4 regions of the Nocardiopsis sp. NPDC058631 genome follow, and region 2 is predicted to be linked to each of the others. Evidence: predicted binding sites of a transcription regulator. Region 2 holds the regulator's gene; each other region holds the start of a gene.
What was found. Region 2 encodes LexA, which represses DNA repair genes until DNA is damaged. Its sites were predicted from a motif close to TCGAACANNTGTTCGA; they were not measured.
Positions count from the first base shown of each region.

Region 1: a site for LexA is predicted at 2,038-2,053, ahead of ACFWTE_RS04800 (DUF6504 family protein). Genes of this name have one in related genera too.
Region 3: a site for LexA is predicted at 2,547-2,562, ahead of ruvC (crossover junction endodeoxyribonuclease RuvC). Genes of this name have one in related genera too.
Region 4: a site for LexA is predicted at 2,369-2,384, ahead of uvrA (excinuclease ABC subunit UvrA). Genes of this name have one in related genera too.

Region 1 is NZ_JBHXQY010000008.1:9,906-14,113, forward strand. It holds gene ACFWTE_RS04790 (DinB family protein) at 1-596, opposite strand, end outside; gene ACFWTE_RS04795 (GNAT family N-acetyltransferase) at 917-1,492, shown strand; gene ACFWTE_RS04800 (DUF6504 family protein) at 1,688-1,972, opposite strand; partial or broken gene ACFWTE_RS04805 (protein kinase) at 2,280-2,755, shown strand; gene ACFWTE_RS04810 (hypothetical protein) at 2,736-2,927, shown strand; gene ACFWTE_RS04815 (SPFH domain-containing protein) at 3,001-4,083, opposite strand; gene ACFWTE_RS04820 (NfeD family protein) at 4,120-4,208, opposite strand, start outside.
Region 2 is NZ_JBHXQY010000001.1:176,683-180,890, reverse strand. It holds gene ACFWTE_RS00790 (hypothetical protein) at 1-654, shown strand, start outside; gene ACFWTE_RS00785 (alpha/beta hydrolase family protein) at 764-1,864, opposite strand; gene lexA (transcriptional repressor LexA) at 2,050-2,769, opposite strand; gene nrdR (transcriptional regulator NrdR) at 3,429-3,944, shown strand; gene ACFWTE_RS00770 (vitamin B12-dependent ribonucleotide reductase) at 4,092-4,208, shown strand, end outside.
Region 3 is NZ_JBHXQY010000056.1:33,846-38,053, forward strand. It holds gene ruvB (Holliday junction branch migration DNA helicase RuvB) at 128-1,279, opposite strand; gene ruvA (Holliday junction branch migration protein RuvA) at 1,298-1,918, opposite strand; gene ruvC (crossover junction endodeoxyribonuclease RuvC) at 1,969-2,517, opposite strand; gene ACFWTE_RS18900 (NUDIX domain-containing protein) at 2,763-3,599, shown strand; gene ACFWTE_RS18905 (molecular chaperone DnaJ) at 3,659-4,208, shown strand, end outside.
Region 4 is NZ_JBHXQY010000042.1:22,235-26,442, reverse strand. It holds gene uvrA (excinuclease ABC subunit UvrA) at 1-2,107, opposite strand, end outside; gene ACFWTE_RS15745 (TerC family protein) at 2,439-3,458, opposite strand; gene ACFWTE_RS15740 (glycosyltransferase family 4 protein) at 3,835-4,208, opposite strand, start outside.

The sequences.
Region 1 (4,208 bases), on a different contig from region 2:
TCTCCGGCCGCGGCGCCGGCCTCGCGCGCCGCGCGCTCCAGGCGGCCCCGGTACTGCTCCCACCAGTGCTGTTCCACGGCGGGCAGGTTGTCGTTGCCCGGCCCCAGACCCGCGGCTCCGTCGATGAGCTCCCGGACGACGTCGGCGTGTCCCGCGTGCCGGTCGGTCTCGGCGATCAGGTGCACCAGGACCTGGAACACGGTCACCTCGGCCCGCTCCTCCGGCCACCACCCCACACGGCCGGTACCGTCCGGCCCCAGCTCGGCGACCGTGGTGTCCCCGTGGGCCCACACCCGCCGGTACAGGCCCACGACGTACTCGCGCGACTCGTCGGGGGTGGCCCACATGTCCGTGTTGGGCGCCACATCGGGGTCGGCCCAGGGCACCGGTTCACCGAAGGGGCGCCCGAACACCGATCCCAGGTAGTCCGACTCGACACCGACCAGGTGCTTGACCAGGCCCAGAAGGCTGGTTCCGGTCGGTGTCATCGGCCGTCGGACGTCGTACTCCGACAGGCCGTCCAGCTTCCACAGCATGGTCTCCCTGGCCCCTTGGAGGTACCGGAGGAGGACGGTGGTCGGTTCTTTCCCGGTCATTTCTGCACACCTTTCGCGAGAGGTCGCCCTGCCCGGGCGGGCAGGGTTGGGAGCTGTTCGGGCGGGGCGGCCCTCAGGGGTGGGCCGGTACCGGGTGACCGGTCCGTGCGCGTATCGTGAGCGCACTCCGCACCGTTGACCAGGGAGTGTCTTGTGGAAGAACTTTCGGGTCGGCGAGCGGCCGTCCGGGCCTTCCCTCGCAAGGCGAGGTGCGACGTTCGGCCTGGTGGTGCTCCACGGGCGCAGAGGCGCGGCGGGAGGCAGCCCGGTGGACGCGAGCCCGGAGGAACCCAAAAACACGACCTGGGGGAGACAGCGGCATGTCCACGAGCCGGCAGGTACCCATGCTGCCTTCCGTGATCCTGGAAACGGAGCGCCTGCGCCTGCGCGCGTTCGTCGAGGCCGACATCGACGACGTGCACGCGAGCTGCACCGACGGCGAGCTCCAGCGGTGGATCCCGATCCCCCGGCCCGGTGCGCACTACACCCGCGAGGACGCCGAGCGGTGGTGCCGGGAGATCGCACCGGGGATGCGCACCGGCGGCGAGGGCCAGCAGTGGGCCATGGTGGAGAGGGAGTCGGGCCGCCTCGTGGGCGCCATCGGCCTGGTCCGTACCCTGTGGCCCGCCATGAACACCGAGGTCGGCTACTGGGTGTCCCCCTGGGGGCGCGGCCGCGGGTACGCGACCGAGGCGGCCGTGGCCGTCTCCCGGTGGGCGATCGACCAGGGGTTCCTGCGCGTGGAGATCAAGGCGGGTACCGGGAACACCGGCTCGCGCAGGGTCGCCGAGCGGGCAGGTTTCACCCCGGAGGGGGTCGAGCGGAGCGCGATGCCGCTGCACGAGGGCCGGACGGACCTGGCCGTGTACAGCCTCCTTCCGTCCGACCCGGTCTGAGGCGGGGCGTCGGCACGGAACGGCCCCCGTGCCCAGGGAGTGTTTTTTGAAGGTTCTCGGGCCGGTGAGCGGCCGTCCGGGCGATCTCTCGCAGGGCGAGGTGCGACGTTCGGCCTGGTGGTGCTCCACGAGCGCGGAGGCGCGGCGGGAGGAAGCCCGGTGGACGCGAGCCCGGAAGGAGGCAAGAAACACGACCTAACCCCACACCCGGGAGAGCAGCCAGGTTTCGCTGGCCGTGTCGTGGCGCAGTTCGTACACGCCCCGGGGCGTTCCGGCCTCCACCCTCCAGTGCCTGCGCTCGGGCACCTGGGACCCGCTCACCGGGGTCCAGTCCATGCGCAGGGTGACCCAGTGGTCGAGGATCCTGCGCACGCCGTGCACCCTTCCGTTCCACGTGAACCGGGCCGGGCGCCCGTCGTCCTCGACGACGGTGACCTCCGCCCCGTAGTACCGTCCCACGACACTTCCCCTCAGCATCATCCGCCTCCTGAGTCCCAATGCACGCCGCCGGGACACCCGCCCGTGGGGAAGACGCGAACAGGCTATCGAACATGTGTTCTAAGACTAGCGAAATCGGCGCCCCCGCGGAACTGTTTCGGGGACTTCCGCGTCCCCTCACGCACGACGGCGCCGCAGCCCCGTACCCCGCTGCACGAGGATCGGTACCGCTGAGCGGCCCACCCGCCCCCGAGCAGCCGCGCGCCGATCCGGTCCGGAGCATGTCGGCGTGTCGGCATCGGTACGCTGTTGTGCGCGCATCACACGAGCCATACGAGGGACCCCCGCTGTGACGTCGAACGGCCACGAGAGCGGAAGACCCCTGCGTGCGGGGGACCCGCGCGAACTTGACGGCTACCGCATCGTGAGCCGACTGGGCCACGGGGGCATGGGGCCCTCTACCCCGCCGAGGGCGCCGACGGCCGGCTCGTCGCCGTCAAGCTCATCAACACCGGTCTGGCCGACGACGAGCCCTTCCGCCTCCGCTTCGCCCGCGAGGTCGAGTCCGCCCGCCGCGACGCCCGCTTCTCCGCCGCCGCGGTGATCGACGCCCGGTTGGAGGGCGACCCCCTCTTCATCGTGTCCGAGTACGTGCCGGGGCCGAACCTGGACGAGGCGATCCGCGCGGACGGCCCCGTGCGGGGCGGCACACTGGACAGCCTCGCGATGGGCGTGGCCGCGGCCCTCACCGCCATCCACTGGTCCGGGGTCGTCCACCGCGACCTCAAGCCCTCGAACGTTCGGCGTGCAGTGCTGGGACAACGACGGTGAGGACGAACGCACCCGCTACGAGGCCCTCCTGCGCTACGACGGCGAGCGCGCGGAGATCCGCCGGATGAGCGAGGTGAACGGCGACCGCACCCTCGTCGAGAGCACCGACTTCGCCGGATGCCGGCCCTGCCCCGCCCTCGACGAGGAGGCGCGGGACCGGCCGTAGGAGCACGGGAAGGGCGCGGTACGTCACCGGCCCAGCCCTCCCCGTCCACGTCCGGACCGGCCGGGGCCCGGGTTCAGGCCCCCTCGCGCGGCCCCGGAGGCGAACCCCCGATGCCCTCCCCGGCCCGGCGCACGTCGTCGCGGGCATCCGCCACGGCCCGCTCCGCGGCCTCCGCCGCGTCCATCGCGGCCTGCGCCGACGAGGACGGGGCCAGGCCCGGCCCCGCGATCTGGGCCGGGCCGCTCTCCCGCTCGTCACCGCTCTTCTCGGTGGACGGGCTGCGCTCCGCGGCGTCGCCGGCGAAGGCGTGGCTGACGTTCTTGACCGCCTCGGTGAGCTCACCGGGGATGACCCAGAACGTGTTCCCCTCACCCTGTGCCAGGCTCGGCAGGGTCTCCAGGTACTTGTAGGCGAGCAGTTTGGCGTCGGCGTTGTTGGCGTGCACCGCCTGGAACACGCGCTCGATCGCCTTGGCCTCGCCGTCCGCCCGCAGGATGGCGGCCTGCTGGTCGCCCTGGGCCTCCAGGATGACCTGCTGACGGGCGCCCTCCGCCTTCAGGATCCGGGACTGGCGCTCACCCTCGGCGTGCAGGATGGCCGCGCGCTTGTCGCGGTCGGCCCGCATCTGCTTCTCCATCGCCTCCTTGATGGTGGGCGGCGGGTCGATCGCTTTGATCTCGACCCTGTTGACGCGGATACCCCACTTGCCGGTGGTGTCGTCCAGGACGCCGCGCAGGCGGGTGTTGATCTCCTCACGGGAGGTGAGGGTCTGCTCCAGGTCCATCGAGCCGATGACGTTGCGCAGGGTGGTGACCGTCAACTGGTCGATGGCCTGGATGTAGTTGGCGACCTCGTACGCCGCGGCCTTGGGCGCGGTGACCTGGTAGTACAGAACGGTGTCGATGTTGACGACCAGGTTGTCCTGGGTGATCACCGGTTGGGGGCGCGACGTGAACACGTGCTCGCGCAGGTCGAACTTGGAGTTGACGCGGTCGACGCCCGGGACGATGAAGTTCAGGCCGGGGCCGAGGGTGCGGATGTAGCGGCCGAAGCGTTCGATGTTGTACGCCCTCGCCTGCGGGACGATACGGATCGCCGCCAGGGCGATCACGACGAACAGGACCGCGAGAATGATGAGGGGTATGGCCGGATCGATCATGTCAGCACCTGACCTCGGGGTCGTGGCTGTCGTTCAGGACGTGTGCTCGGTTGTGCCCCCTGGCAGGGCCTCGCGCGGGTAGACCACGGCTGTGGCTCCGTCGATCTCCATGACGTCGACGT
Region 2 (4,208 bases):
CGGCCCCCGTACGGTCCCCCTCCCGAGGTCGTGTCCTCGGCGCAGCCGCAGAGCAGGGGCTGCGCGACGGCGGGCGTGGTCGCGGCCGCGCTGGTCCTGCTCGTGCTCGCGGCCGGTGCGATCTGGTACGTCGTCACGCGGGACTCCCCGGAGAGGGGCGAGTACGAGGCGGCGCCCGAGTGCGCCTCGGTCGCGACGGGGACACTGGACGCCCTGGTGCCCGGACACGAACTGGAGCTGGACGAGCCGATCGGCGCCCCGGAGGACCCGGCCGGGTCCGGGTGGCAGTGCCGCTGGGCGACCCCGGAGGGCCCCGGAGACGCCGTGCCGGCCACGGCGACGCTGGTGCTGGTGGCCGCGCCCGACCCGGGCGGGGTGACGACCTCCGCCGACAACATGCGCGCGACCACGCAACAGTACGAGACCACCGCACTGGACGGGATCGGCGAGGAGGCGGTGCGCTGGACCCGCGGAGACCCGTTCACGGTCGGCTGTGTGGGGACCAGGGTCTCCAACCTGTACCTGGAGTCCTGCTACAGCGTCGCGGCCGGCTACGACGCGTCCGAACCGGCCGACGAGGAGCGGATCGTCGCGGACGCCGAGGCGCTCGCGCTGGCCGTGGTCGAGGCGCTCCCGGAGTCCGTCCCCGAGTGAGGGGGCGGCGACTCCGCACGCCCCGCGACCGCGCCGACATGCGCCCGGTGACCGCCCGACCCGTGGTCGGGCGCCGGTACGCACCGGCCGGGGCCCCGGAGGCGGGACGCTACCAGGCGTTGCCGAGGAACTCCTCCAGCGCGGGGGAGACCCCCTCGGCGAAGGGTCTGTCCGCGTCCAGGACCGCCGCTCCGGGCTCGTCCTCGTAGGCCCGGAGGACGTGGTCGGTGCCGGGCAGGTCCACGCGTTCGGCGCCCTCCAACCCGGTCATGAGCCGGTCGACGTCCCCACGGGAGACCTGGGCGTCGTCCTCCCCCCACAGCACCAGGACCGGTGTGCCCTCCGGCAGGTCCCGCCCCAGCTCGACGGGGTCCAGGCCGTCCATGAAGGAGAGGAAGCCCGCGTTCCAGGGGGTGTAGATGCCGAACTGGTCGCCGTCCTGCGACGTGATGTCGCGCCCGCCCCTGATCGCGGCCCGCCCGGCCCGCACGTCCGAGAGGATCTGGACGGCCTCCGCCTCCTCGATCTGGCCCGCACCCTCGGCCAGGCGGATCTGCTCGGTGACCTGTCGGTCGAGGAGGTCCAGGTAGCGGGTGCCCGGCGGGGCGGCCAGCACCAGTGCGGGCGAGGGGAGCCCGGAGCCGATGAGCTGGTGGGCGCGCAGGGCGTACAGGGCGCCTTCGCTGTGCCCGACGACCACCACGCGCCCGGGGTCCACCTCCGGCTGCGCGAGGAGTTCCTCGTAGGCCGCCACGACCTGCCGGTCGAAGACCTCGGGGTCCACGGGGGTGATCCTCCGGACGCCGCCGGGGCCGGTCTCCTCCTCGATCTGGGGGTCCGGGCCGCTGCCGAACTTGTCGTAGCGCAGTGAGGCCACACCGGCGTCGGCGAGCACCCGCGACAGGTTCCAGTTGGTCTCGGCGTCGGGTCGCGCGGGTGCGTTGCCGTCGCGGTCGGTCGGGCCGCTGCCGGAGATGATGAGCGCACCGGGGACCCGCTCGGAGGCGCCGTGCGGAGCGCGGAAGGAAGCGGACACCTCGTGTCCGCCGCCCGCGAAGGTCAGTTCGCGCTCGACGCCGGCGACACCGGGCGCCTCGGCCCCGCCGTCGTCGGCCGGAGTGCAGGCGGCGGCGGAGAGCAGGACGGCGAGGACACCGCCGGCCACAGCGGCGCGCGGTCTGGCGACGGGGGAGGAGAGTGGTGTGGGCACCCTCCCAGCCTAGCGCTCCCACCGCACGGACCCCCGTCGTCCACAGCCCTGTCGGACGCGCGCGGGGCCGCTTTCGCGCAAGGGGCCCCGGGGCGGGCCGGTCCGGGTCGGAGGGCGCAGCACGGCGCCCCCGGTCCGTCGGGGGACGGTGCCGGAGGCGCGGGGCAGGCTGTGCGGGGAGCGGGTCAGACGCGGCGCATGACCGCGACGACCTTGCCCAGGACGGTGGCGGCGTCTCCGTTGATCGGCTCGTAGGCGTCGTTGCGGGGCATGAGCCACACGTGGCCGTCCTCCTCGCGGCGCAGCACCTTGACGGTCGCCTCGTCGTCCAGCAGGGCCGCCACGATGTCTCCGTTGTTGGCGTCCTGCTGCTGGCGGACCACGACCAGGTCGCCGTCGGTGATGGCGGCGTCGACCATCGAGTCGCCGACGACGGTGAGCATGAACAGGCGGCCCTCGCCGACCAGCTGGCGCGGCAGCGCGAGCACGTCCTCCACCGACTCCTCGGCGAGGATGGGACCGCCGGCGGCGATCCGGCCGATCAGCGGAACGGCGGCCGCGCGCGAGGGGTCGATGTCCTCGGGGGTCACGGTCTGACCGGAGGAACGGCCGGGGGAGCGCAGTTCCACGGCCCGGGGTCGGTTCTGGTCGCGGTGCAGGTAGCCCTTGCGCTGGAGGACCTTGAGCTGGTGGGCCACGCTGGAGGGGCTGGAGAGGCCGACCGCTTCTCCGATTTCCCTTATCGACGGGGGGAAGCCCCGCTCACGCACATACCGCTGGATGCAGTTCAGGACACTCTGCTGTCGCGCGGTGAGTTTGGGGGCTTCGGGTGTGGATCCGCCCGTGTTCCCCACTGCGGTGAGAACGGTGGCGGAATCTGTGGTTCCGGGATTCTCCTCCGGCACGGCCGGGCCTCCTCGGCATTCGGTTCGGTCAGGGCCTGATTGCGTGACTGGCCGCCACCGGTTCGCGACCGCGCCGACCTGGGGTCCGCGCGGTGTCGAAACCAGTGGGAAATCACAGCCAACATTAGACGTTGCGCACGGTGATATCAAACAAGCGTTCGAGACGTCAGGCCATTGTCCCGCGTTTTTCCGCGGTCAATTTCCGGCCTCTACTGACGTGTGTACACGTGGTCACGTGGTGTTGTCCCCGGAATGCGCGAACACGTGTCCTCCGAAGGCGGTTCCGGCGGGATGTGGGACTGGTCTCCCGAATCCCCGGCATCGGGGCGAAACCTCCTCGTGGGGCGCACTTTCGGGCACGACAGGCCGCCGGGGCAGCGGATGCCGGGGGCCCGCGCCGCTATTCTTGTCATCGGTGCCGACCGCCCCCGGGGCGGCCCGGCGCCCCCCTGGAACCCACTCCGTGCCGCCGTCGGCGGCGAACCTTCGCCACCGCGTGCCCGCGCACGGGACACGCCGGTCGCCGGGTTGCGGGGCACCCCTTGCTGCACCTAGGTTCGACCACAACATCTGGTGCTCTCGCGGGATGAATTGCCCAGGAGTTGTGGTTTAGTAGAGGTACAGGGTGTCGATGTGGTGAGGGAAGCAGGTAAACCAGGATGCACTGTCCGTTCTGCCGTCATCCGGACACCAGGGTGATCGACAGCAGGTCCACGGACGACGGCGCGGCCATCAGGCGCCGCCGCTCCTGCCCCGTGTGCGAGCGCCGCTTCACCACGCAGGAGACCGTCCTGCTGATGGTCGCCAAGCGCTCCGGGGTCACCGAGCCCTTCAGCCGCACCAAGATCATCGCCGGGGTGCGCCGGGCCTGCCAGGGCCGCCCCGTCTCCGAGGACGCCCTCGCCAAGCTCGGCCAGCAGGTCGAGGAGGAGATACGCGGACGCGGCGTCGCCGAGGTCCCGGCCCATGAGATCGGACTGGCCATCCTCGGTCCCATGCGGGATCTGGACGAGGTCGCCTACCTGCACTTCGCCAGCGTCTACCGCGGTTTCGAGAGCCTCGCCGACTTCGAGTCCGAGATCGCCAGCCTGCGGCGCGACCGCGAGTCCGAGGACGGCGACGCGACGGCCCGCGACGGGTCCGCCCTCCCCGAGAGCAGCACGACCACCGGGTAGCGCCCCTGCGGCCGGGAGGCCGCGGGCGGGGCGCCGCCGGGGCGGGACGGACACCGCGGGGGACATCCTCCGACCTGTCCGTCCCGTATTCCAAGAACACCGGGCACGGTTGGGCAGGCCGTGCCCATGAGGTAGGGGGACTCCACCATGACGGAAACCGCCAGCGGACCTACGGGGCGCAAGGGCAAGGGGAATCGCAAGGGGCTGAAGGTCAAGCGGGTCTTCACGACCCCCGGGACGCACCCGTACGACTCCCTGGAGTGG
Region 3 (4,208 bases), on a different contig from region 2:
AATCCCCCACCGGCCGAGATCGGAGTGTTAACGGTTCAGCCCCGTTTCACGTACGCGGAACCCATTGTGCCCGGACCGGCGCCCGCTGTCAGCCCACCCCGTCAGGAGGTACCGGCCCGATGGCCGGTCAGGGCGTTCCCGTCCCGGCCGAACCCGGCGCGGCGCCGCCGGGGGCAGCGGCCCCGTTGGCCGTTCCCACGGCGGTGGCGCCGGCGGTCGCCGCGCCGAACGCGGCGTCCGGCGGCGGCGTCAGGCCCATGTGCGCCCAGGCCTGCGGGGTGGCGACCCGGCCGCGCGGGGTGCGTGCCAGGAAACCGGACCGGACCAGGAACGGCTCGGCGACGACCTCCACGGTCTCCGCCTCCTCCCCCACCGACACCGCGAGGGTGGAGAGGCCGACCGGGCCACCGCGGAAGCGGTTCATCAGGACGTCGAGGATGGCGCGGTCCAGCCGGTCCAGGCCGAGTTCGTCGACCTCGTACAGTTCGAGCGCGGCGCGGGCGGTCCGCAGCGACAGGTGCCCGTCGCCCCGCACCTCGGCGTAGTCGCGCACCCGGCGCAGCAGCCGGTTGGCGATACGGGGTGTTCCGCGCGAGCGCCCGGCGATCTCCCGGGCCGCGTCCTCCGCCATGGGCGCGCCGAGCAGCCCGGCGGACCGGTGCAGGATCAGCTCCAGCTCCTCGGGGGTGTAGAAGTCCATGTGCGCGGTGAACCCGAACCGGTCGCGCAGCGGGGCGGGCAGCATGCCCGCCCGGGTGGTGGCCCCGACCAGGGTGAACGGGGCGATCTCCAGGGGGATCGCCGTGGCACCGGGCCCCTTGCCGACCACGACGTCGACCCGGTAGTCCTCCATCGCCACGTAGAGCATCTCCTCGGCGGGGCGGGCCATCCGGTGGATCTCGTCCAGGAACAGCACCTCGCCCTCCTGGAGGGTGGAGAGGACGGCGGCCAGGTCGCCGGAGCGCTCGATGGCCGGGCCGGAGGTGATGCGCAGCGGGGCGCCCATCTCGGTGGCGATGATCATGGCCAGTGTGGTCTTGCCCAGTCCGGGTCCGCCGGACATGAGGATGTGGTCCGGGGCCCGGTTGCGCCTGCGGGCGCTGTCCAGGACCAGGGAGAGCTGTTCGCGCACCCGTTGCTGTCCGACGAACTCGTCCAGGGCGCGGGGACGCAGGGCTCCCTCGACCTGGCGGTCGTCCAGGCTGGCGTCGGAGGAGACCGCCTCGCGCTCGTACGCGGCGGCCTCGTACGCCTCGTGGGGCTCGTACGGTTCGTGCATGGGGTCCATCCCTCCCTCCTAGGCGCGGCTGAGCCTGCGCAGAGCGGTACGCAGCAGGACGGCGACGTCCGTGGTCCCCTCCGACTCGGCGGTGACGGCGGCCGCGGCGGCCTCGGCGTCCTTGGCCGACCAGCCGAGGTTGACGAGGCCGGAGACGACCTGGCCGCGCCGGGCGGCGTCGGAGGCGCCCGCGGGTGCCGCGCCCTCGGCGGGCGGCAGCGTTCCGTCGGTGAGGATCGGTGATTCGAGCTTGCCCGCCAGCTCCAGCACGATGCGCTGGGCGCCCTTCTTGCCGATGCCCGGCACGCGGGTCAGAGCGGCGGTGTCCTCGGTGGCCACGGCCTGGCGCAGGCCGGCCGGGCTGTGGACGGAGAGGATGGCCAGGGCCAGGCGCGGACCGACCCCGGAGGCCGTCTGCACCCGCTCGAACAGGTGCCTCTCGTCGTCGTCGGCGAACCCGAACAGGGTCAGGGAGTCCTCGCGCACGATGAGGCTGGTGGCGACGGTGCCGGTCTCGCCGACGTGCAGCCGGGACAGTGCGGAGGGGGTGCACTGGACGGTCATGCCGACCCCGCCGACATCGATCACGGCGCTGCCGGCGCCGCGTGCGGCCACCCGGCCGGTGAGGAACGCGATCATCTCGTGCGGGCACCGGGGGCGGTGCCCTTCTCCTTCCTGGAGGCGGGGAACTAGCGGCCGCGGGTGCGGCGGGCGAGTTCCACCTTGCGGGCGAAGTCCTGTGCGGCCTGTGCGACGCGGGCCTGGGCCCCGCCGCGCCAGATGTGGCAGATGGCCAGGGCCACGGCGTCCGCCGCGTCCGCGGGCCTGGGGGGCCCGTCGAGTCCGAGGATACGCGCCACCATGGTGCCGACCTGTGCCTTGTCGGCGCGACCGCTGCCGGTGATGGCGGCCTTGGCCTCGCTCGGGGTGTGCAGCGCCACGGGCAGGCCCCGGCGCGCGGCGCACACCAGGGCGATGCCGCTGGCCTGGGCGGTCCCCATGACCGTGCTGAGGTTGTGCTGGGCGAAGACCCGCTCGACGGCGACCGCGTCCGGCTGGAAGCGGTCCAGCCACTCCTCGATCCCGCGTTCGATGCCGACGAGCCGCTGGGGCAGCGCGGTGTCGGGACTGGTGCGGATGGCGTCGGCACCGAGCAGGGTGAGCGGTTTGCCGATGGCGCCCTCGACGACACCGACGCCGCACCGGGTCAGCCCCGGGTCGATCCCCAACACTCGCACTCCGCACACCCTTGCCTTCGAACACGTTGTCGAACGTTCGTTCGCACCATGCTAGCGGCGGGCAGCGACGCCCGGTTCCGGCCCGACCGGGCGTGTCGCCGCCCTCGCCGCGACCCCGGGGCGACGCCCCGTACCGGTGCCAGGGAGGCGAGGGGACGGAAAAAGGGGTGGACGGTGGCCGGGCCGCGTGCTAAGTTCATCTCAGATAGAGAAAAACTCATGTTGAGAAAAACAAGGAACCGCACGTGAACGACGACAGGACGCCACCGCACGACGGGCCGGAGAGCCGGTTCCTCGCCGGCTACGACCCCCACGCCTTCGCCCCCGCGGCGGTCACGGTCGACGTCGTCGCCCTCACGATCCGCCCGGAGGCCGGCCCCGGCCAGGACGGCGCGCGAAGGGCCGGGACCCCCCACGTCCTGCTGACCCGGCGCGGCGCGCACCCCCAGCGCGGCTGGTGGGCCCTGCCCGGCGGGTTCGTCCGGGCGGAGGACGGGCCGGACGGCCCCGCCGACCCCGACCTGCCCGACGCCGCCCTGCGCGTGCTGTCCGAGAAGACCCGGCTGCCCACCGAACTGCACCTGGAGCAGCTGGGCACCTACGGCGCCCGGGGGCGTGACCCCCGCATGCGCGTGTTCTCCGTGGCCCACATGCTCCTGGCCCCCGACCTGCCCGACCCCGACAGCGGCCGCGACACCGAGGAGGCCGCCTGGGTCCCGTGGAGCGGGCTCGGCCTCGGCGAGGACACCCGCGCCGACCGCGACCTCGCCTTCGACCACGGGCGGATCCTCGACGACGCGGTCGAACGCGCCCGCTCCAAGCTGGAGTACACCGCCCTGGCCACCGCGTTCCTGCCGCCCGCCTTCACCATCACCGCGCTGCGGGAGGTCTACCAGGCGGTGTGGGGGCGCACCCTGCACGCCGCCAACTTCCACCGCAAGATCCTCGCCACCCCCGGGTTCGTGGAGGACACCGGAGAACTCGCCGAACACGGCGGCCCCGGCGGCGGACGCCGGGCCCGCCTGTACCGGGCCGGGGGCGCCGCGCTCCTGCACCCTCCCCTGCTGAGGAGCACCCAGTGACCGGGGCGCGACGACCGCACCGGCAAACCACACCGCCGCGCACCGGAACGGAGGACCCGATGAGCACCGGAGAGCACGACACCGCCGCGTTCGACGCGGCTCTGCGCACCGTCACCCTGGCCGAGGACCCCGTGGCGCTGTTCGGCCCCCTGCCGACCGGCGGCGCAGACGTCCCCCGGGCCGCCACCGCCGAGTACCGGCGCCTGGCCCGCCTCGTCCACCCCGACCCGGCGCCCGGGGGACGCCGCACCGAAGCCGCGTCGGCCTTCACCCGGCTCACCGGGCTGTGGAGCCTGTACAGGGACATGGTCGCCGGGGACCTGGGCTTCGACGACCTCACCCTCGTCACCCGCACACGCGGCTACCGCGTCGCGGCCGGGCGCATGGCCCGGGGCGACGTCGCCGACCTGTACCCGGTGCGCTACCGCAAGGGGACGTGGCACGACGCCGTGCTCAAACTCCCCCGGTCCCAGCGCGACAACGACCTGATGGAGGCCGAGGCGACCGCCCTGCGCCGCGTGCGGGAGAAGGGCCACGAGCGCTACCGGGCGTTCGTCCCCGCACTGGTGGAGTCGTTCAAGCACCGCGACGCCGCGACCGGCGTGGAGC
Region 4 (4,208 bases), on a different contig from region 2:
AGCGCGGGGTGCGGCCGATCGGGCTCTGGTCGACGTGCACGACCTTGTCGACCTTGTTCACGCCGTTGACCCGCAGGTGACGGCCGGGCACGTCGCGCGCCCCGTTGAGCTCCTTGGCCAGCGCCTTGTACAGGATCTCGTTGACCAGGGTGGACTTGCCCGAACCGGACACTCCCGTGACGGCGGTGAACACCCCCAGCGGGAAGGCGACGTCGATGCCGTGGAGGTTGTTCTCCCTGGCGCCCTTGACCACCAGTTCGTGCCCCCTGGTGAGGGGCCGCCGCCCTTCCGGGAGCGCGATGGCGCGTCGGCCCGACAGGTACTCGCCGGTCAGCGACTTCTCGGAGGTGAGGAGTTCGTCCACGCTCCCGGACACCACGACGTGGCCGCCGTGCTCGCCCGCACCGGGGCCGATGTCGACGACCCAGTCGGCGGCGCGGATGGTGTCCTCGTCGTGCTCGACCACGATGAGCGTGTTGCCGATGTCGCGCAGCCGCTGGAGGGTCTCCAGCAGGCGGGCGTTGTCGCGCTGGTGCAGGCCGATGGACGGCTCGTCGAGCACGTACAGCACGCCGACCAGGCCGGAGCCGATCTGTGTGGCCAGCCTGATGCGCTGGGCCTCACCGCCGGAGAGCGACCCGGACGAACGGGCCAGGCTCAGGTAGTCCAGGCCCACGTCGAGCAGGAAGCCCAGCCGTGCGTTGATCTCCTTGAGCACCTGGGCCGCGATGACCATGTCGCGGTCGGAGAGCCGGAGCCCGGCGAGGAAGTCCGCACTGTCGGTGAGCGACATCTGGGCGACCTCGGCGATGGACCGGCCGCCGACGGTCACGGCCAGTACGACCGGCTTGAGGCGGGTCCCCTCACAGGTGGGGCAGGGCACGGTGCGCATGTACCCCTCCAGCCGCTCGCGACCGTAGTCGCTCTCGGTCTCGGAGTGGCGGCGCTTCACCCAGGGGATGACGCCCTCGAAGTCGGTGTAGTAGGAGCGGTTGCGCCCGTACCTGTTGCGGTAGGTGACGTGGACCTGGGTGTCGTGCCCCTCCAGCAGCGCCTTGCGCGCGCGGCGCGGCAGCTTCTCCCAGGACGTGTCCAGGTCGAACCCGACGGCCTCGCCGACCGCGGTCAGGATGCGCTCCCAGTAACCGCTGTTGGGCCCGCCCGACCAGGGGCCGATGGCGCCCTCGGCCAACGTCCTCTCCGGGTCCGGGACCAGCAGGTCGGCGTCGACCTCCATACGGGTGCCCAGGCCCGAGCAGTCGGGGCAGGCGCCGTAGGGGGCGTTGAAGGAGAAGGAGCGGGGTTCGAGCTGCTCGAAGGACAGGTCGTCGTAGGGGCAGTACAGGTGCTCGGAGAACACCTTCTCGCGCTCGGTGTCGTCGGCGTCCAGGTCCACGAAGTCCAGGACGATGGTGCCGCCCGCGAGCTTGAGCGCCGTCTCGACGGAGTCGTTGAGGCGTCCGCGCGCCCCCTCCTTGACGGAGAGCCGGTCCACGACCACGGCGATGTCGTGCTTGTCGTAGCGGCCCAGCTTGGGAGTTTCGTCGAGGCGCACCGCCTCGCCGTCCACGACCGCGCGGGTGTAGCCCTTGGACTGGAGGTCCTTGAAGAGTTCGGTGTACTCGCCCTTGCGCCCGCGCACGACCGGGGCGAGCACCTGGAAGCGGGTGCCCTCGGTCATCTCCAGGACGCGGTCGACGATCTGCTGCGGCGTCTGCCGCGCGATCTCGCGGTGGCACTCGGGACAGTGCGGCACCCCCACACGCGCCCACAGCAGGCGCAGGTAGTCGTACACCTCGGTGATGGTGCCGACCGTGGAGCGCGGGTTGCGGCTGGTGGACTTCTGGTCGATGGACACCGCCGGGGACAGTCCCTCGATGAAGTCCACGTCCGGCTTGTCCATCTGGCCGAGGAACTGGCGCGCGTACGCCGAGAGGGACTCGACGTAGCGGCGCTGCCCCTCGGCGAAGATCGTGTCGAAGGCCAGCGAGGACTTCCCCGACCCGGACAGGCCGGTGAACACGATCATGGAGTCACGCGGCAGGTCCAGCGAGACGTCCTTGAGGTTGTGCTCTCGGGCTCCCCGGACTACCAGTTGTTCGACCATCGAGTGAGACATCCTTCGGCATAGGCGCACAGGGTGCTGACCGCGTCGGATGACAGCGGCTGACCCGTGTGTGGCTTCGCGGCGTGGCGGTCGAACGGCCCCAGGCGACCACCTCGGCCTCGGAATCGGGCCGGTGAGGGGATGCGGGAAGGGCGTAGGCCTCCCCGTCCGTCAAGACTAACGATCGCCGACGACGGTTTCTTCCACAACGGAGAAGTGGTGGTGCCCCGACGCTCCAGCGTCAGGACACCACCACTATAGACGAACAGTTGTTCGAGAAAGGTCGTTTCGCGTGAGGTCCGCGAGCGGGGCGGAGACCGCCCGCCCGGTATCAGGACCTGTCGGCCGTGACGTCCTTTTCTCCCTCGACGGCGGGCTTGTTGCGCTCGTCGATCCTGGACTTGACCAGGCTTCCGACGATGGTGATCGTCATGATGCCCAGGATCACGGTCAGCGAGGCGCCGATGCCGATGTCCACGATGTGGATGCCGTTCTCGTGCAGCGCGTGGAAGATCATCTTCACACCGATGAACAGCATGATCGCCGACAGGCCCCAGCTGATGTAGGCCAGGCGGTCCATGAGTCCGGCCAGCAGGAAGTACAGCTGGCGCAGGCCCAGCAGCGCGAAGGCGTTGGCGGTGAAGACGATGTAGGCGTCCTGGGTCAGGCCGAAGATCGCCGGGATGGAGTCGACGGCGAAGACCAGGTCGATGACGCCGATCGCGAGGATGACCAGGAGCATGGGCGTGACGTGCCGCCTGCCGTCGAGCTTCACGGTCAGCTTGGCACCGTGGTAGTCGTCACTGACCGGCCAGAAGCGCTTGACCAGGCGGACCACGGGGGTCTGCGTGAAGTCCTTCTCCTCCTCGTCGGCCTTGACGTGGTCCCGGATGATCTTGTAACCGGTGTAGATCAGGAAGGCGCCGAAGAGGTAGAAGACCTCGCTCCAGGCGTTGATGACCTGGGCGCCGAGGACGATGAAGATGCCGCGCATGATGAGCGCGATGACGATGCCGACGAGCAGGACCTCGTGCTGGTACTTCCTGGGCACGGCGAAGGAGCCCATGAGGAGGTAGAACACGAAGAGGTTGTCGATGCTCAGGCTCTTCTCGGTGACGAAGCCCGCGAAGTACTCCGCGCCGGCCGCACCACCGCCGTAGTACCAGACCCCGAAACCGAAGAGGATGGCGATACCGATGTAGAAGACCGCCCACCAGGCGGCCTGCTTGATCCCGAACTCCTGGGGACCCTTCTTCTTACTCCACGGGTGGTCGACGATGGCCAGGTCGATCACCAAAATGGCGATCATGCCACCGATCGTCGCGGCCCATACCCACAAGGGAACGTTCACGGACGGATTCTCCTCCGGTTGGTGCGCGCGAGCGGAGTGCGCACACGGCGAATTACCGGAGGTCTCTCCCGCTCACGTCCTGCGAACGTGAACCGACGGCACCGGGAGAACGACTCTGTACTCCGTGATGACGACACCGCCGCGACAGGGATACTCCCCTCACGTGAAACCAAGGATACCGGTCGTACGCACACCGTGACCCACACAGTGACGCACACAGGTCCCTGGACCAGGATGACATCTTCGGCGTCTTCGGGGAAGTCGCTGCGAGGGTGGTGTTTCCCGCTCCGCGGGGTCACACCATCCGATCCCCCGGGATACCGCCCGCCCCGGCGGCGGAACCGACGGCCCACGACGCCGCGGAACCCGTCCGTGTTCAGCGGCGCAGCACCGACTTGTACACGCAGGCGGCGGCCTCCACTGCGTCCTCCTCGCTCGGCAGGGCCAGGGCGGCCTCCCGCGAACGGGCCCTCAGGTCATCCGCCAGCACGGGGTCGTCCAGGACGCGTCCCACCGCGGCCGCGAACGCCGCCGTGTCCCCCGGCGGCACCATCAGCACCGTCCCCGAGTACAGGTCGGGGATGCCCCCCACCCGGGTGGAGACCACGGGGAGCCCCGACCGCAACGCCTCCATGATCACCAGTGACGGCCCCTCCCACTGGCTCGTCAGGCAGAACACGTCCGCCGCGGCGAGCAGGTCCGCCACGTCCGACCGGTGGCCCAGCATGCGCACGTCGGCGTCCATCTCGG